DNA from 2 places in the Marinicrinis sediminis genome. Region 2 is predicted to be linked to the other one. Evidence: predicted binding sites of a transcription regulator. Region 2 holds the regulator's gene; the other holds the start of a gene.
The links. Region 2 encodes Rex, which represses fermentation and respiration genes when NADH is low (regulators of the CRP and FNR family bind a similar motif). Its sites were predicted from a motif close to TTGTGAAATATTTCACAA; they were not measured.
Positions count from the first base shown of each region.

Region 1: a site for Rex is predicted at 1,911-1,928, ahead of ACFSUC_RS04785 (cytochrome ubiquinol oxidase subunit I). Genes of this name have one in related genera too.

Region 1 covers NZ_JBHUMM010000007.1:170,326-173,749, forward strand. The annotation lists gene cydB (cytochrome d ubiquinol oxidase subunit II) at 1-167, opposite strand, end outside; gene ACFSUC_RS04785 (cytochrome ubiquinol oxidase subunit I) at 395-1,798, opposite strand; gene ACFSUC_RS04790 (class I SAM-dependent methyltransferase) at 2,103-2,825, opposite strand; gene ACFSUC_RS04795 (cold-shock protein) at 2,920-3,153, opposite strand; gene ACFSUC_RS04800 (cold-shock protein) at 3,363-3,424, opposite strand, start outside.
Region 2 covers NZ_JBHUMM010000043.1:313,449-316,872, forward strand. The annotation lists gene dinG (ATP-dependent DNA helicase DinG) at 1-1,473, shown strand, start outside; gene ACFSUC_RS15305 (redox-sensing transcriptional repressor Rex) at 1,478-2,101, shown strand; gene ACFSUC_RS15310 (manganese-dependent inorganic pyrophosphatase) at 2,197-3,126, shown strand; gene ACFSUC_RS15315 (DUF47 domain-containing protein) at 3,244-3,424, opposite strand, start outside.

The DNA.
Region 1 (3,424 bases), on a different contig from region 2:
CCATCCCAAAATGGGCCAATGGTATTGATAATGATTCTGCGATCGATATCCTTTTTACCCAGGAACGGCATCAGCATACCCACGCCAAAATCAAAACCTTCCAGAAAGAAAAAGCCGACAAACAATACCGTAATCAATATAAACCATACGACCTCAAGCTCGATCATAATCCAGTTTCGCCTCCTCTATTGTCCCTCGCTCACGTGTCCATCGCGATTCCATCGCTTTTCTATTGTGTTTCTATCGCGTGTCCAGCGTGGTTCTCTGCCATCTCTTTTTCTCTCTTTTTCTTTTTCTTTCTCTCTATCTCTATCTCTGTCTCTATTCCGAGCTATATATCTTAGCTCTCTACTCCTATCCGATCACCTGACAGCTTTGATAGCCCTATGATTCCTCAGAGCGCTCCCGCTTGCGTCGCATCGCGGTCAGGATGATGAGGCACATGGCCAGCATGCACATCCGCATCCGGGCCTATCTTGATAAAATGAACAAATAAATAGACCAGTGCAGCTGCCAAGATGCCATAGATAACGGTAAAACCGATCAGGGATGTCAGAACCATACCGGCGGATACCGTCGGGGATACCCCGTCACTGGTCTTCTGAAGGCCAAACACAACCCAAGGCTGTCTGCCTACTTCCGTCATAATCCATCCCGCTGAATTCGCGATATATGGCAGAGCAATAGCTGGGACCATCCATTTCAGATAACGAACCTTGCCCTCCAGACGATTGCGCAGCATCAGAATCGTACCGATCAGACTGAGCAGGATGATCAGCATGCCTGCACCCACCATGATGCGGAAGCTCCAGAACGTCGTTTTAACCGGTGGAATATAATTGCCAGGTCCATATTTCGCCTCATATTCCGCTTGCAGATCATTCATCCCTTTTACGCTGCCTTCGAATTTATTGTAGGCCAGCATACTGAGAGCGCCTGGAATGTCAACCTGAAAACCATTCTCCCCTTTTTCCGTATCAATAGAGGCAAACACGGTCCAAGGTGCCGGATCTTCACTCGTATCCCAAAGGGCTTCGGATGCGGCCATCTTCATCGGCTGGGATTCCATCAAATGCTGTGCCTGCTCATGACCGGTGAAGGCAACCAGAACACTGGCAATCAAAGTCACGACGATCGCGATGGAGAAGGAAGGCCTGAATATTTCTACTTGCTGCTTGCGTGCCAGCTTGTAGGCACTGATCCCGGCTACGAACATGCCGCCCGTCGTCAAAGCCGCTACAATGACATGGGGAAATTCAACCCATAGCTGCGGGTTGGTCAGCAAGTCTCCAAAACTCGTCATCTCGGCCCGCCCATTACGGATCGTATAACCCGTCGGCTCCTGCATGAATGAATTCGCGGTCAAAATCCAGAACGCAGATATCGACGTCCCCACGAAAACAAGCCAAATGGAAGCCAGATGAATTTTCTTCGGCAGACGATCCCAACCGAAGATCCAGATTCCGATAAAGGTCGATTCCAGGAAAAAGGCAACCAGCGCTTCAACCGCCAGCGGGCCACCGAACACATCTCCCACATAGCGGGAGTAATCCGACCAGTTCATGCCAAACTGAAACTCCTGCATAATCCCGGTCACGACGCCCACGGCAAAGTTAAGTAAAAACAATTTCCCCCAGAACTGCACCATCCGTTTATAATTGTCGTCATTGCTCATCACGTATTTGGTCTGCATAAGGGCAATCAGAAATACCATCCCGATGGTCAACGGGACAAACAAAAAGTGATACACCGTTGTAATCCCAAATTGCCAGCGTGCCAAATCCAAGCTTTCAAACACATCCAACACTCCTTTTCAGCTGCATGCTGTCTTCATTTTCATATTTGTTGTCACTCGTTCAACTCATCCCATGTGGACTTTCTGATATTATAAAAAAGCCCCTACATCCGCGATGTAACATTTATCACATTTTGGGGAGAGTGAGCGGAAAATCTATGAAGACAGTCACATTTCTGCAACAAAAAAAACATCGATCCTCCCGTAAATTCATACGGTACAGATCGATGCATGAGGGTGAAAGATATGATTTTGTCCACGCTAATCCGTTGATATCTTGCAATGAATATGGATCAGATGAGGATGCTCAGTTCGAAACCGGGCAATAGGCAGTCAGGCGAATCAGATCATGCTGGAACCGGATATCCCGATCTTCTCTCACCTCTTCGACTTCATGCGGCGAAGTGCTTAGCTCCATAATCCGCCAGTCTTTAAATTGCTGTTTCATCTTTTCCATCGTATCGCTTGTAGACATGTTCAATTCAAGAGAAGGCTCTAACGGTTCTCCGGTTTCCGCGTCCTTTTCCCGAACATGCGTATTCACGACCACAGAGATCAAGCCACCAGGCTTGACTGCCTCTGCCAGCTGCAACAGTGCCTGCTGGAATCGCTCAACTGATGAGACATGCTCCAGACAGCCGTGAGCGACGATCACATCATAGGATTGAGGGGGAATACGAATATATTCGATGTCTCCCTTTTTTACCGTGATAACATCCTCAACCTGATATTGTCTGCTGTAGGATTCCAGTTTGGAAAGGGCATCTTCAAGTACGTCTACACCCGTAACCTTCCCGCCTCGCGGTCCAATGATCTTCGCCATCGGGATACTGTTGCGTCCAATTCCACAGCCAAGATCGAGTACGCGAAGTGAAGCAGCCTGTGTATGACGGGTCATCTGCCGCAATTCTTCCATCAACTGCTCATCTGGCTTCTCCAGCCAGGTCCCTTGCTCAAACAGCTCATATTCCTCATACATCTGTTGATGTCTAGCCTGTTCTTCCGTCCGTTTCTCTGTAAAGGTCTCCATCCGAAACGCCTCCTTCAGTAACCTGCTTTTTCTTAGATTACCCGTTTAGGAGGCAGATGTAACAGAGAAGATGAAAAGCGTGATGTCTGGCTCTTTACTTCCCAATCTGAATGCCTTTCTCAGATGACTTCTGGTTTTTGTTCGTATTCACGAGCACAGGCAGTTTCTTCACACTTTTCACAAGCGGTGTGTGGCACTGGCTGCATGTAGGTGCTGCTTCAAAGGAAAAGTTGTCGCGCATCCACTCATTACAGCCTTCCTCCGGACACGACCAGATCTGTGTGTCCTCTTCCACGATTTCTTCTGCAAACTTTTTTCGAACGTACATCGCATATACCCCCTGTCATGGATTACGGATTACGGCCTGTTTTCCATTCAAGCTGTGTGTTTCCTGATATTATATTCAAAGGATGAACCTTCACTTCCTATTTTATACAATCCAGTCCATTCATATGAACCCACCCTGCATGAGGTTAGGTTCTTCATGAAAAAATGCCCTTAACACGATGTTAAGGGCACTTTCCAAAACGCGTAAGCTTACAGCTTAACTACGTTCTCAGCTTGTGGTCCGCGATTTCCTTGAACGATGTTGAACTCAA
Region 2 (3,424 bases):
CATCAGTTTGAAGAAACGGCGGGCAGGCATTTGGGTACAGAAACGCATTATTTTACACTGACAAATGCGCTGCTGTGGCTACACAAGGAAGGAAATATCGGCAAGCTGCCCCAGTTGAGTGAGATGCTGATGCATAGCGGTTACGAGAAGGCGGAGAAATGGGTTGATGCCCTTGATCAGGCGATCCATAAGTCGATTCAACTCCAGCAGTCGTGGGATGAATTCTTCGAGAAGGTATATGGCGAGGATATGGTTCCGCTTGAAGCGACCGCCATGCAGGAAGGCGGACAGGCCGTTGTGAGGTACAAGCCAGGTGAATTACCTGCTTACTGGCCTTCGCTCAAGGAGATCGAGGAGAACATCCATGTGCATAGCTCAGAGCTGCTCAAAACGCTTCAGAAGGCGCTGGATGAGGTAAAGGATGAAGTGGATGATTACGACATTCAGAGCGTCCTGACAGACATACAGGGCTCTGTTAAGGATATTGAGCGATGCAGAGATGAGATGCGGCTCTTCCTCTCCATGAAGAAGGATCATGTGTACTGGATCGAGGCCAATGTTTCATTCCGGCACAAATCGCTGCAGTTTTTTACGGTGCCGATTGATGTCAGTTACCTGCTGAAAGAAAAGTTCTTTGACGTGAAGGAATCGATCGTGCTGACCTCTGCGACATTGAGCGTCAATCGAAATTTCGCCTATATTCGGGAACAGGTAGGACTCGGTTCGGAGGCATCGTCCGAGGACGTGCATACGGTGCAATTATCTTCCCCGTTCAATTACCGGGAAAATGTGCTCGTCTGTATCCCGCGCGATTTCCCGAAGCTGAAGGGACGAATTGGGGAAAAGGAGTACGTGGAAGAGCTCATCCGTTCTCTGGCAGAGGTGGCCAAGATTACACAAGGCAGAATGCTGGTCCTGTTTACTTCCTATCGCATGTTGCGGGATGTGCATGGCGCGCTGAAGGAGCAATTGCAGGACACTTCCATTCAGGTACTGGGGCAAGGGGTGGACAGCAACAATCGCAGCAAGCTGACCAAATGGTTTACCGATCGGGCGCAAAGCGTCCTGCTCGGTACGAGCAGCTTCTGGGAAGGGGTGGACATACCGGGTGAAGCACTGTCCTGTCTGGTCATCGTGCGATTGCCGTTTCAACCGCCGAATCATCCTGTGGCCGAGGCGAAAGCGGAATATTTGAAGCAGAAGAACAAAAATCCGTTTATGGACTATACCGTTCCACAGGCGGTCATCCGCTTCAAGCAGGGATTTGGCAGATTGATCCGGACATCCTCTGATCGCGGGATCGTGCTCATCTATGATACGAGGGTCATAGACACGTATTATGGCAAGCATTTTCTATACTCTCTCCCGGGTCCGAAGATGGAGCATATGTCCAAGCAGCTGATGATAGAAAGGGTCAGGGAATGGTTCGAACCTTCCCAAGCGTATCCACTGGAGGCCCAGAAGAAAGGTTGAGGTCATGAAATCCATGAAAATTTCAGAGGCTGTTGTACGCAGACTCCCGATCTATTTAAGATATCTCAATGAATTAAATATGATGCAGATTCAGACCGTTTCCTCTCAGGAACTCGGGCAAAAGCTGAATCTGAATCCGGCCCAGATCCGGAAAGACCTTGCCTACTTCGGTGAATTCGGCAAAAAAGGGATCGGCTATGATGTCCATTACCTGATCGAAAAGATCCGACACATTCTGAAGCTGGACCAGATTATTCATGTCGGACTGGTCGGAGCGGGGAACCTTGGACATGCGCTCTCCAATTATAATACGTATCTGAAGGACAACATGAAGATTACCGCTGTATTCGACAGTGCGAAGGACAAGATCGGGAAGGAAATCAATCACCTCAAGGTCTTGCCGATGGAAGAACTGCCTGAGGTAGTTCGGCAGCACGGCATTCGGGTCGGCATTATTACGGTGCCGGCTGTAGAGGCTCAGATTGTCGCAAATGCTTTTGTTGAAGCCGGGGTGGAGGCCATTTTGAATTTCGCACCTGCGATTGTTAAGGTACCTGCCCACATTCGCATTCATCATGCAGATTTTACGACCGAATTGCACAGCTTGGCCTATTATCTCGAGGAATAATAAAAAATATATATAAAAGCTATTGGAATTATCGGAATTTAGCGTTATGATCATAAGTGAAAAGAATCAAACCAGTAGAGTAAGGAGTAGGATGGATGGAAAAAGTATTGATTTTTGGACACAAAAATCCGGACACGGACACAATTTGCTCCGCACTAGTGTATGCGGATCTGAAGAACAAACTGGGGATGAATGCGGAAGCGGTTCGTCTTGGATCGGTCAGCAGTGAAACCCAATTTGTGCTGGATCATTTCAATGTGGAAGCGCCTAGACTGGTTGAAGCGGTAGCTGCCGAAACGAACCAGGTTATCCTCGTCGATCACAATGAGCGTCAGCAAAGTGCGAATGACATTGATCAGGTCACGGTGCTGGAAGTAATCGATCATCACCGGATTGCGAATTTTGAAACCAGTGGTCCACTGTATTATCGTGCAGAGCCCGTTGGCTGTACGACAACCATTCTGAAAAAGCTGTACAAAGAACATGAAGTTGAAATTCCGAAGGCGATGGCTGGATTGATGCTGTCCGCCATCATTTCCGATACATTGTTGCTCAAATCCCCTACCTGCACAGATCAGGATGTAGCAGCAGCGAAGGAACTTGCTCAGATTGCTGGCGTAGAGCTTGAGTCTTATGGGCTGGACATGCTGAAAGCGGGCGCGGATCTGAGTGACAAATCCATTGAAGAACTGGTGACACTGGATTCCAAGCAGTTCCAAATGGGCAGCAGCAAGGTCGAAATCGCACAAGTAAACTGTGTAGACACCCAGGACGTGCTTGGTCGTCAAGCGGAGCTGGAAAAGGTGCTGCAAAGCAATATTGATGAGAAGGGTCTGGATCTGTTCGTATTCGTCATCACGGATATTCTCAACAATGATTCCGTCGCCGTTGTATTAGGTCAGCAATCTGCGGCGGTAGAAGAAGCTTATCAAGTCAAGCTGGTAGACAACAAAGCGGAGCTGAAGGGCGTTGTATCCCGCAAGAAACAGGTCGTACCGGTATTGACGGATGTACTCAGCAAGTAAGATTAACGAAGATATGGCACATAGAAAAACGGGGAGCCAATGGTGGCTCCCCGTCTTTAGTGTATATCATCAAACATTCACGTTAACATATCGTTGGATTAGAATCAGTTTCCAATGTTAAGCATAGCGCAGAACGATACTCTCCAGTACATCGGCAACGTCTTCGCAGGCATCGGTTGTTTGCTCCAGACGCTCATAAATTTCTTTCAGGGCAAAATCATGGTAAGGGTCTTTGCGATTTTTGAAAATGTCGGCGATCCCTTCACGCATTAAGCGGTCCCCATCGTTCTCCAAAGCG